One region of the Kluyvera sp. genome, then DNA from elsewhere that is predicted to be linked to it. Evidence: predicted binding sites of a transcription regulator. Region 1 holds the regulator's gene; each other region holds the start of a gene.

Region 1 (4,223 bases):
TAGCCAATGCCGGCGAGAACCACGGTGACCAGCATCACGCTCGTGGTGGTCAGCAACGGCGTTGCAATCAGCGTTGAGACCGCCAGGCTTGCCAGGAAGCACAGCCCCAACTGCAACGTGTTCTGTAGCGCGGCTGCTCGGCCAGTTGCCTGTGGGAAGGGCTTCAGCGCCTGCGCAACGACAATGGGATAAATCGCCCCGTTGGCGGTTGCCATGATGCAGAAGGGGATCAACAGCGCGGTCAGGGAGACGCCTTCAGCAAGGCCGACGCCCCAGGTCCCGATAACGCTGAGCGCGAAGAGCACCAGCAGCCACGGCAACATTTGGCTACCCTGCCATTTTTGCAGCGCCGCGCGACAGCCATAGCCGCCAATCAGGAAAGCGATGGTTTGCGGTACATAGCTCAGACCAATCACCGTCGGGCTGTAGCCCATTTCATGCAGAATAAATGGCGAACCGGTCAGCCAGGCGAAAAAGCTGGCGGAGCAGGCGGCGTAAATCAGCACGTTGCCGCGGTAGTCCTTACTGCGCAGCAGACGTAAAAACGTGAGCTTCTCTTCACTGGCGACGTTTTTATTGTGGGCAGGCTTCAGACGCAGAGCGGGCAGCATCAATACCAGGGTAATGATAAACAGCGTTGCGAAGATGGCCTGCCAATCAAAGTGGGCCAGCAGCCAGCTGCCGAGTAGCGGTGCCAGCGCAGGTGACAGGCCGACCAGCGGCATAATGGTCGCAAAAATACGGTTGGTGCGCTGAGCGGGATAATAATCGGTAACCATGGCTTGCCAGGTCACCGCGGCGGCGCAAACGCCAACCGCCTGCACGAAGCGCAGCACCAGTAGGGTGGTACCATCGCGAACCCACAGCATGCCAAGGCAGCCGATGGCAAAAATGGTCAAACCGGCCAGCAGGATCGGTTTACGGCCATAGCGGTCAGACAGCGGCCCCCACAGTAGCTGCGCCACGGCGAAACCCGCGAGGAACAGACTCAGGCTCGCGCTGACGGCGGATGCCGGCGTTTGCAGGTCTTGCTGAATGGCGGCGAACGCCGGTAGGTACATATCGGTAGCCAGGAAGCCCAGCACGCTCAGTCCCGCGAGCCAGACTAAAAATCCTTTCCCAGGTTGCATAAATTGCCTTTTTTATCGTAGTTCACACTGTGCCGCTGAGTGTAGAGAGTGCATTCCCTGTTGTGAAACGCTAATATTTGAGGCATGGATTCAAATTTTTTGCAGGCAGAAAATGTGGTCTGAATATTCTCTGGAAGTGGTTGATGCGGTCGCGCGCAACGGTAGCTTTAGCGCCGCGGCGCAGGAGCTACACCGGGTGCCCTCTGCAGTAAGCTATACGGTGCGACAGCTTGAGGAATGGCTGGCGGTGCCGTTGTTTGAACGTCGCCATCGGGATGTTGAATTAACGCCTGCGGGAGCATGGTTTCTTAAAGAAGGGCGTTCTGTTATCAAAAAAATGCAGATCACCCGTCAACAGTGTCAGCAGATTGCCAACGGCTGGCGCGGCCAGCTGGCGATTGCCGTTGATAACATCGTGAAACCTCAGCGCACCCGTCAGCTGATTGTCGATTTTTATCGCCACTTCAGCGACGTCGAACTGATTGTCTATCAGGAAGTGTTTAACGGCGTCTGGGATGCGCTGGCGGATGGGCGCGTGGAGCTGGCGATTGGCGCGACGCAGGCCATCCCGGTTGGTGGCCGTTTTGCCTTTCGCGACATGGGCATGCTCAACTGGCACTGCGTGGTGGCCAGTACGCATCCGCTCGCGAAGATGGACGGGCCGCTGAGCGATGACGTGCTGCGCAACTGGCCGTCGCTGGTGCGGGAAGACACCTCACGGTCGCTACCCAAGCGAACGACCTGGCTGCTTGATAACCAGAAGAGGGTGGTGGTGCCGGACTGGTCGTCGTCGGAGACCTGTATTTCTGCCGGACTTTGTGCGGCGATGGTGCCGGGACATCTGGCGCAGCCGTGGCTGGAAAGCGGAGAGTGGGTTGCGCTGGAACTGGAGAATCCGTTCCCGGATGCAGCCTGTTGTCTGACCTGGCAACAGAGCGAAGCGTCGCCGGCATTAAGCTGGCTGCTGGAATATTTGGGGGATAGCGAGACGCTAAACGATGAGTGGCTGCGGACGCCCGTTCAGGACGCCCACAGTTAACCCTTAACGACGGTAATCGCGATACGGGCCGTCGGCCACGGAACGTCGCTCGATCAGGCGCGGATGCACCTCAATCGACTGCGACTCTTCGCGCTTGCTGACGATACGATCCATCAGCATATTGAAGGCCGTCTCACCAAGTGAGTCTTTCGGCTGATGAATGGTGGTCAGCGCCGGGGTAAAGAAACGTGAGTTACGCACGTTGTCATACCCGATCAGCGAAATATCCTGCGGCACGCGCAGCCCCATTTCATCGGCGGCGCAAAGCGCGCCCATGGCCATAATGTCGCCGCCACAAAAGATAGCGGTAGGGCGCGGGTGCTGGGAGAGAATCTGCTGCATAGCGCGATAGCCAGACTCCGGCTCGAAGTCACCCTGGACTATCCAGTTTGCCGGAACATTGATTTGCGCTTCTTCCATGGCCTTCATAAAGCCAGCCAGGCGTCCTGCGCCGGTGTTACGTTCCAGCGGGCCAGGAATGACGCCGATATCACGGTGGCCGCGTTCGATCAGATAACGACCCGCCATATAGCCGCCTTCGAAGGCGTTGTCGATGACCGAGTCGGTAAAGTCGGCTTTGGCTTCGCCCCAGTCCATCACCACCATTGGAATATGGCGATACTCTTCCAGCATTGAGAGCAGGGATTCCGGATATTCGGAACACATCACCAGCAGGCCATCAACGCGTTTTTGCGCCATCATTGACAAGTAGGCGCGTTGTTTCTCGAGATTGTTCCACGCGTTGCCAAGGATCAGGGTATAGCCCTTCTGGAAGCAGTTTTTCTCAACGGCCTCGATAATTTCAGCAAAGTAGGCCGCTTCGCTGCTGGTCGCCAGCAAACCAATCGATTTGGTGTGGTTGACCTTCAGGCTACGGGCAACGGCGCTTGGGGAGTAGTGCAGCTCTTTAATCGCTGCCCACACCGCTTCCCGCGTCTCTTCGGCGACAAAACGCGTCTTGTTAATTACATGTGATACGGTTGTAGTGGAAACGTTTGCGCGCTTCGCTACATCTTTAATTGTTGCCATTCCATCTCACTCCAGACCCTGGCCTGCCCCTGATAAACTCGAAACGAAAACGTTTGCCTTTATACACCCTGACGCAATTTTGTAGATTGCGGTTCGCCAGGAAAACGATACAGGACGACAGGAGGGGGTCAATGGCCGGTACGCTTATAAATAAGCGTCGAATTTTGACGTATCCGGACGCAAAGTGGAAGAGCAAAAACCAACATCCTGCTAAATCTGTGAAGATTTTTACGATTATCTGTGCAAAAATGAGTGAGCTCAGTTTTGCTGTGGTCATAAAAAGGAGAAAAATTGATGAGTACCGAACTTAAGATGTCACTCACCACGACCGTTATTGTGCTGGCGTTGATCGTCGCTGCTGGACTTACCGCTGTTCTGCATTGATTCTTCCATGAGGGGGCGTTCGCGCCCTCATGTCTGATTGTTAGCAAATTAGCAATAATCTTTTGCTGTTTTGTACACTTCTGCTTTTCTGTGATTAATGTCATGCTTTTGCCCTATATTGCCATGCCGCGTCTGTCGTGCGGCCAATCGGAGCTTTTGCATGAAAATCAATTTTCCCTTACTCGCGCTGGCCATTGGCGCTTTTGGCATAGGGACCACCGAATTCTCGCCGATGGGGTTACTGCCGGTCATCGCAAAGGGCGTTGACGTCTCGATCCCGGCTGCCGGTATGCTGATTAGCGCCTATGCGGTTGGCGTGATGGTCGGTGCGCCGCTGATGACGCTGCTGCTTTCTCATCGTGCCCGCCGCAACGCGCTGATCTTTCTGATGGCCATTTTTACCCTTGGCAACGTGCTGTCGGCCATCTCGCCGGACTACACCACCTTAATGCTGTCGCGCATTATTACCAGCCTGAACCACGGTGCGTTCTTTGGCCTGGGTTCAGTGGTAGCGGCAAGCGTGGTGCCGAAGCATAAGCAGGCCAGCGCCGTGGCGACGATGTTTATGGGCCTGACGATCGCCAATATTGGCGGCGTACCGGCGGCAACCTGGCTGGGTGAAACAATCGGCTGGCGTATGT
Region 2 (4,223 bases), on a different contig from region 1:
CTGCCGTTGGTTGCAATCACCTTTTGATACCAGGCAAAAGATTTTTTACGACTGCGCGCCAGCGTACCGTTACCTTCGTTGTCTTTGTCGACATAGATAAAGCCATAGCGCTTTTTCATCTCGCCGGTGCCCGCGGATACCAGGTCGATACAGCCCCACGGCGTGTAGCCCATCAGATCCACGCCATCTTCCACGACCGCTTTTTTCATTTCAGCGATATGCGCGGAGAGATAGTCGATACGATACTGGTCGTTCACCGTACCGTCGCTCTCCAGCACGTCGATGGCGCCAAAGCCGTTCTCCACGATAAACAGCGGCAGCTGATAGTGATCGTAGAACCAGTTCAGCGAGTAGCGCAGGCCCACCGGGTCAATCTGCCAGCCCCAGTCGGACTTCTGCACGTACGGGTTGGAAACCAGGCTGGTGGTTTCGTCGTAGTCGAGCTGCGGGTTATCTTCGGTGGCCTTGGTGGCAAACGACATATAGTAGCTAAAGCCGATGTAGTCGACGCAGCCCTCAGTGAGCGCCTGACGGTCTTCATCGGTGATATCCAGCGCAAAACCGCGACGCTGGAAGTAGTTCAGCAGGTGCTGCGGATACTTACCGCGCACGTGCACGTCGGTAAACCAGTAGCGGCGATGCATGGCGTTCATTGCCATCATCATGTCGTTCGGCGCGCAGGTCAGCGGATAGATAGGACACATGGCGATCATGCAGCCAATTTGCAGCGCCGGGTTGATTTCACGCGCCGCCTTCACCGCCAGAGCGCTGGCCACCAGCTCGTAGTGTGCGGCCTGGTACATCACCGGCTCGCGATCCTCACCCGGCTGGTACTTCAGGCCAGAGTTGGTAAACGGTGCGAAATCTTCGTGGTAGTTGGCCTGGTTGTTGATTTCATTAAACGTCATCCAGTACTTCACTTTGTGCTGGTAACGGGTAAACACCACTTTGGCGAAGCGGACAAAGAATTCAATCAGCTTACGGTTGCGCCAGCCGCCGTACTCCGTGACGAGGTGATACGGCATCTCAAAGTGCGACAGCGTGATAACCGGCTCAATCCCCAGCTTCAGGCACTCATCGAACAGGTCGTCATAGAACTGCAGGCCCGCTTCGTTTGGTGTCAGCTCGTCGCCATTCGGGAAAATACGCGTCCAGGCGATAGAAGTACGGAAGCATTTATAGCCCATCTCAGCGAATAGTTTCAGGTCGTCTTTATAACGATGGTAAAAGTCGATGGCTTCATGGTTGGGGTAATTTTTCCCCGGCAGCACGCCGTCGGTAATTTCACGCGGCACGCCGTGCGCACCCGCCGTCATCACGTCCGCGACGCTTACCCCCTTGCCGCCCTCTTTCCAGCCGCCTTCCAGTTGATGTGCTGCGACCGCGCCGCCCCAGAGAAACCCAGCTTTAAATCCAGACATATCTTTCCCTCGTTAATCAGTAAGTTGTCGCTGCGAATAGTGCTGATTGAAATGGTAAACCGCGCCAATAAGCCCGGCGTCGTTGCCGTGGCTGACGGTATCGATGTAGTCGGCAATGCCAAACCAGGCAAGGTGCTCGCGCATCAGCGCCAGGAAACCGGGGCGTTCAACAATGCCGCCGCCGATGAGAATCGTCTGCGGGTCGAACAGGTTCACCAGGTTATAGAGGCCAGTGCCCAGGCCGTTGAAAAATTCGGCGACCAGGCGCTGACAGACGACATCGCCTGCGTCGAAGCGGTCGAAAATTTCCTCGCCGGTGACCTCTTCCAGCGTTTTGCCGAGATGCTGCGCATAGCGATAGCGAAGTACGCGCAGGGTACAGTTTTCGTTCATGGAGTAGCGGCGTACGTCGCGAGAGCCGGGACGTGAAGTTTGCATATAACCGAATTCGCCAGCGCGAAAACGCGCGCCGTGCACCAGCTGATTGTTGCAGAAAATGGCGCCGCCGATGCCGGTACCGATGGTCAGCACCAGAAAATCGGACAGTTCGGCCCCTTTGCCCTGCCAACGCTCGGCCAATAACACACAGTTGGCGTCATTTTCGATAGCGACGGGCAGCCCGGTGCGCTCCTCCAGCCAGTCTTTAATGGCAAAGTTGTCGAAGCGGCGAATCGCGCCGCCCATTTCGATATAGCCGGTATGCGGGTTAACGTAGCCAGGCGCGCTGATGGCGACGCCTTCACATTCGGGATGGGCGGTGATCCAGCCTGCTATCGCCGCGAGAATCTGCTCGCCATCGCTGTCAGTGATAGGCTGTTTCCCCTTTTCCAGCAGCTCGCCGCTGTCGGCGACTACCCCCATTTTTAACGCCGTACCCCCAATATCAAAGGCAGCAATTTTCATTCCATTCAATCCCTTCTGGCCATTTTCAGATCGCTTACCGGGCGCTATGCAACAAAAACAGAAACCGGTTTCATTACTATGATGTGGATTCATCAGAGAGGATGCAAGGACAAGGGTGTACCCGGTTTCATTTTCGTGAGCAGTATCATATTTGACCAATTTAATGATGGAATCGCAGCAAAATACGCAGGCGAAAAATTGGGTGCAGAATAGGCTCGCAAACGTTTGCCTGGGCTGATAGAATTGCGCCGATTTTTCTTGCTATCGCAAATGCGTGGAGACTTGCAGTGACCGACAAAACCTCTCTCAGCTATAAAGATGCCGGTGTTGATATTGACGCAGGAAACGCTCTGGTTGACCGTATCAAAGGGGTGGTGAAGAAAACGCGCCGTCCGGAAGTGATGGGTGGGCTAGGCGGTTTCGGCGCCTTGTGCGCGCTGCCGCAAAAATATCGTGAACCGGTGCTGGTGTCTGGCACTGACGGCGTTGGCACGAAGTTACGTTTAGCGATGGATTTAAAACGTCATGACACCATCGGCATTGACCTGGTCGCCATGTGCGTCAACGACCTGGTGGTTCAGGGCGCCGAGCCGCTGTTCTTCCTCGACTATTACGCTACCGGCAAGCTGGATGTCGACACGGCGGCAAGTGTGATCAACGGCATCGCCGAAGGCTGCCTGCAGTCCGGCTGTGCGCTGGTCGGCGGTGAAACCGCTGAAATGCCGGGCATGTACCACGGCGAAGATTACGACGTGGCGGGTTTCTGCGTGGGCGTGGTCGAAAAATCTGAAATCATCGACGGCAGCAAAGTCACCGATGGCGACGTGCTGATCGCGCTGGGCTCCAGCGGCCCGCACTCCAACGGCTACTCGCTGGTGCGCAAAATTGTTGAAGTCAGCGGCTGCAACCCGGACACCACCATGCTGGAAGGCAAAACCCTGGCCGACCATCTGCTGGCGCCGACCCGCATTTATGTGAAATCTATTCTTGAGCTGATTGCGAACGTCGACGTTCACGCCATCGCCCACCTGACCGGCGGCGGCTTCTGGGAAAACATCCCGCGCGTACTGCCGGACAACACCCAGGCGGTGATCGACGAGTCCTCCTGGCAGTGGCCTGCGGTGTTCAACTGGATGCAGGATGCCGGTAACGTCAGCCGTCACGAAATGTACCGCACCTTTAACTGCGGCGTCGGCATGGTGATCGCCCTGGCGGCGGACCAGGCCGATAAAGCCATCGCCCTGATGAACGAAAAAGGTGAAACCGCGTGGAAAATCGGCTATATCAAAGCCACGGATTCCGAACAGCGTGTGGTCATCGAGTAAATGAAAAATATCGTGGTGCTGATTTCCGGCAACGGCAGCAACTTACAGGCCATCATTGATGCCTGTGAGCAGAAAAGGATTCATGGCACCATCCGGGCAGTGTTCAGCAATAAGGCCGACGCCTTCGGCCTTGAGCGCGCACGTTCTGCGGGTATTCCTCAGCATGCCCTGTCTGCCAGCCAGTTCGCCAGCCGCGAGGCGTTCGACCGCGAGCTGATGCACGAGATTGACGCCTACGCGCCGGATGTCGTGGTGCTGGCGGGGTACATGCGCATCCTGAGCGCTGAATTCGTACAGCACTATCGGGGCAAACTGCTCAACATCCACCCTTCCCTGCTGCCGAAATATCCCGGCCTGAACACCCATCGTCAGGCGCTGGATAACGGCGATGCGGAACACGGCACTTCCGTGCACTTCGTGACCGAAGAGCTGGACGGTGGGCCGGTCATATTGCAGGCCAAGGTGCCGGTTTTTGACGGTGATGACGAAGCGGAAATCACTTCACGCGTGCAGGTTCAGGAACATGCTATCTATCCGCTGGTGGTGGGCTGGTTCCTCGATGGCCGCCTGAAGA
Region 3 (4,223 bases), on a different contig from region 1:
AACGCATCGCAGCACGGCGGCGTACGGCCATGGTGGCTGCACGGTTCCAGCGTTACGTAGGCCGTTGCGCCTTTGGCCTTTTCACCCGCCATGCGCAGCGCGTGCACTTCGGCGTGCGGTTCACCGGCGCGATAGTGAAAACCTTCACCGACGATTTCGCCCTGATTGACAATCACGCAGCCGACGCGTGGGTTGGGATGGGTGGTAAAGCGCCCGCGCGCCGCCAGTTTAAGCGCGCGCGCCATGTACATTTCATCGTGCATAGCTTAGTCCTGTAAGCGGGCGATCTCTTCGCCAAACTCTTTGATATCTTCAAAGCTGCGGTAGACAGAGGCAAAGCGAATATAGGCAACTTTATCCAGCTTTTTCAGCTGTTCCATCACCAGATTCCCCAGCAGTTTGCTCGGCACTTCGCGCTCGCCGGTGGCGCGCAGGTGCGATTTAATATGGTTAATCGCCATTTCTACGTCATCGGCGCTCACCGGGCGCTTTTCCAGCGCTCTCAGCATACCGCTGCGCAGTTTGTCTTCATTAAACGGTTCGCGCACGTCATTGCTTTTTACCACGCGCGGCATCACCAGCTCCGCGACCTCAAAGGTCGTGAAGCGTTCGTTGCACACCAGGCATTGCCGACGGCGGCGAACGGAGGAACCTTCTCCCACAAGACGGGAGTCAATCACTTTAGTGTCTACGGCGAAACAGAATGGGCAGTGCATACGACGTCCTGACGATGAGGGTGAGTGTAATGAAATCTATTTTACCCTGAACTGCGAAGACAACAAAGGCGGCATGTTTTTGAGACAATGGATCGATGCCATCAGCTCTATTGCACGCTACCATTGCGTTATCCCGAAGAGAAGGAACAGACAGAATGACAAGACGTTACCTAAGAATTGCCCTACTGGGAAGCCTCGTCAGCCTGAGCGCCTGCGCGCAGCAGTCAGAAGTGAAACAAATGCATCAAAGCATTAGCGCGCTGAGCAGCGAGATGACGCAGCTTAACAAAGAAACGGTGAAAATCACTCAGCAAAATGCGCTGAACGCCAAATCGACGAAGGGCGCGTATCTGCTGCCGGGGGCCAATACCCCTGCCCGTCTGAATAGCCAGATAGGCACGTTGCGCATGTCATTGCGTAACGTTGCCGCCAACGCTCAAGGGACGGCGCTTACGTTGCGCATCTCCGGTGAGTCCAACGATCCGCTTCCGGCTTTCACCGGCACCGTGGAATGGGGACAGATCCAGGGCACCACCGAGCAGTATCAGGAAGTGAACGTGCAAAATCAGCTGTTCTCCGCCCCGGCCAGCGTGCTGGCGCCAAGCGACGTCGATATTCCGCTGCAGCTTAACGGCGTCACGCCGGAGCAACTGGGCTTTGTCCGCATCCACGACGTTCAGCCCGCCAACGCGCAGTAATCTCGCTAATCGGCACTGTGACATGCAGTGCCGCCCTTCCCCCTATGCTCCCTCTATTGACCACATTTCCTGTATGTAAACATTTGCAATAATTCACCCCATCAGTACAATCGCCGCGTCTAAACTACGCAAACGTGAACGCAATCGATTACGCGTTTGAAAAATGTGTGAAGTGTGACTGATTTTCGTGAGCAAGGATTCATATAATAGGCTCGCAGAAACACGAAACATTTAGAAAAACTTCGGTGATAAAAATCACTCTCTTTCGAATTTTTTTATTAGTGGCATAAATATGAAAAAAACATTACTGGCAGCCGGTGCCGCGCTGGCGCTCTCCGCATCTTTCACTGCTAACGCAGCAGGCGACTCTCAGCCGCAGTATGTCTCTGACTGGTGGCACCAGAGCGTAAACGTGGTAGGCAGCTATCACACCCGCTTCTCTCCGAAGCTGAACAATGACGTCTACCTCGAGTATGAAGCGTTTGCGAAGAAAGATTGGTTAGACTTCTATGGCTACATCGATATTCCGAAGACCTTCGACTGGGGTAACGGTAACGATAAAGGCGTCTGGTCTGACGGTTCCCCGATGTTTATGGAAATCGAACCACGCTTCTCTATTGATAAGCTGACCGGCGCAGACCTGAGCTTCGGCCCGTTCAAAGAGTGGTACTTCGCGAACAACTACATCTACGATATGGGTGACAACAAAGCCAGCCGCCAGAGCACCTGGTATATGGGTCTGGGTACCGATATCGATACCGGCCTGCCGATGGGCCTGTCTCTGAACGTGTATGCGAAATATCAGTGGCAGAACTACGGTGCCGCGAACGAAAACGAGTGGGATGGCTACCGCTTCAAAGTGAAATACTTTGTGCCAATCAGCGATCTGTGGGGCGGTAAGCTGAGCTACATCGGTTTCACCAACTTCGACTGGGGTTCAGATCTCGGCGACGAACCAAACCGCACCAGCAACTCCATCGCCTCCAGCCACATTCTGGCGCTGAACTACGATCACTGGCACTACTCTGTCGTTGCCCGTTACTTCCATAACGGCGGCCAGTGGCAAGGTGGTTCGAAAATGAACTGGGGCGAAGGCGATTTCAACGGTCAATCGACCGGTTGGGGTGGCTACCTGGTTGTGGGTTACAACTTCTAAGTTTTGCCTTACCGCACAGCTATGCTGTGCGGTAAGTTTTTCCACGCACGCTCGGTCAATAATATTACTTCGCTTTTATATATCCCTCATAAATACAAAACAAATTAAAATAAATACATTTAATGAATTAAATTCACGCCCTTAATATATAAAAACCACTCAAACGCATATCCGATCACGCTTTTATTCAAACAACATCACCAGCTTGTGATCTATTTATCAATCCACATTAATGCAAATGGGAAAACGTTTTCTCTCTCCATATACTAAACCCGTCTACAAATACGGAAAGAGCATGACCATAACGCATAACGACAGAAAAAAACTCACAATTAAAGACATTGCTCACGCTGCCGGAGTGAGTATTAGCACCGTATCGAAAGTAATAAACAGCACAGGTTCAATCAGTCACATAACAAAAGAAAGAGTTTTATCCGTTATTAATGAATTCGATTACAGGCCTAATGAAATTGCACGTGCACTGCATCAAAAGAAAACATATACCATCGGCTTGTTATCAACAGATGATTACGGACGCTTCAGCTTACCTGTTTTAAAGGGTATTGAGAATGCCTTACTTGAAGCGCAGATTTCGGTATTTCTTTGTAACGCCAGCGGTTCGCCTCAGGAATTAAAGCGACACGTTGATTTACTGCTGGCAAAGCGCGTCGACGGTATTATCGTCACCGCAGCCAAAACGGATACCCGCGATCCGCTGCCGTTAAAGAAACACGATACGCCGGTGGTGTATGTCTATACCAACGTCGACGATGACAACGAACTCTGCGTTCTGCCTGACGATTTCGGCGCTGGCGCTCTGGCCTGTCGTCATTTAATCGACCAGGGCAGCCAGAATATCGTGCAGATCGCCGGTCCGGCATATTATCTGGCGGTGCAGCAGCGCCATGAGGGCTACCGACAGGAGATGAGCAAAGAGGGGTTGATCGTCAGAGCGCCTGAATATGGTTCCTGGACATCAGCACATGGTTATCGTGCAATGCAATCTATTCTTGCGCGGCACCCTGAAATTGACGGTGTTATTGCTGGCAATGATTTAATTGGACACGGTGTTTTACAGGCGCTCTATGAATATGGGAAATCAGTTCCTGATAATGTCGCCGTGATCGGCTTTGATAACTGGCAGGTTATTACCGAATTATGTCGCCCGAAACTAAGCAGTATTGATTTTTGCCTGACGGAATTAGGCCGCGTCGCCGGCCAATGCTTAATAAAGAAAATAGATGGACACGATCTCAGGGGGAAAATTGCCGTCCCCTGTTTTTTACAACGCGGAGAATCAAGTTGTCGTTATTCTCAAAATTAATAAGAATGAGGTGTTTATGTTGTCTAAATTTATACATACCACCGTGGCTGCCTGTATTATATCCACATCACTCAGTGGATTAGCGCAAGCCAGAGAGACCATTACCTTCTGGGGCCGCTCGAATCAAACATCACTGGAACTGCTGGTTGATGCTTACAACAAGTCGCAGGATAAAGTTGACATTAAGCTAAATATGATTCCCGGCGAGTCGATGATGACCAAGCTCAGCGCTTCTATTGCCGCCGACAGCTCACCAGACCTTGTTTCACTCGATGTCTCCTTTCTTCCCCAGCTTAATGGCGCGGAACAGCTCACTGACCTCACCGACA

The links. The regulator PurR, encoded in region 1, represses purine synthesis genes. The targets are predictions, from matches to a motif close to CANGCAAACGTTTGCNTG.
Region 2: purM (phosphoribosylformylglycinamidine cyclo-ligase) is a predicted target of PurR. The motif match lies at 2,539-2,556, and genes of this name have one in related genera.
Region 3: ACW14G_RS04280 (nucleoside-specific channel-forming protein Tsx) is a predicted target of PurR. The motif match lies at 1,552-1,569, and genes of this name have one in related genera.

What each region holds. Positions count from the first base shown of each region.
Region 1 covers NZ_CBDKZX010000055.1:4,827-9,049, forward strand. Annotated here, with positions in the region: gene punC (purine nucleoside transporter PunC) at 1-1,130, opposite strand, end outside; gene punR (DNA-binding transcriptional activator PunR) at 1,243-2,169, shown strand; gene purR (HTH-type transcriptional repressor PurR) at 2,173-3,198, opposite strand; gene cydH (cytochrome bd-I oxidase subunit CydH) at 3,493-3,582, shown strand; gene ACW14G_RS16495 (MFS transporter) at 3,743-4,223, shown strand, end outside.
Region 2 covers NZ_CBDKZX010000002.1:100,556-104,778, reverse strand. Annotated here, with positions in the region: gene ACW14G_RS01435 (6-phospho-beta-glucosidase) at 1-1,421, opposite strand, end outside; gene bglK (beta-glucoside kinase BglK) at 1,434-2,324, opposite strand; gene purM (phosphoribosylformylglycinamidine cyclo-ligase) at 2,612-3,649, shown strand; gene purN (phosphoribosylglycinamide formyltransferase) at 3,650-4,223, shown strand, end outside.
Region 3 covers NZ_CBDKZX010000006.1:79,948-84,170, forward strand. Annotated here, with positions in the region: gene ribD (bifunctional diaminohydroxyphosphoribosylaminopyrimidine deaminase/5-amino-6-(5-phosphoribosylamino)uracil reductase RibD) at 1-263, opposite strand, end outside; gene nrdR (transcriptional regulator NrdR) at 267-716, opposite strand; gene ACW14G_RS04275 (SadB/YajI family lipoprotein) at 872-1,414, shown strand; gene ACW14G_RS04280 (nucleoside-specific channel-forming protein Tsx) at 1,707-2,570, shown strand; gene ACW14G_RS04285 (LacI family DNA-binding transcriptional regulator) at 2,866-3,894, shown strand; gene ACW14G_RS04290 (ABC transporter substrate-binding protein) at 3,911-4,223, shown strand, end outside.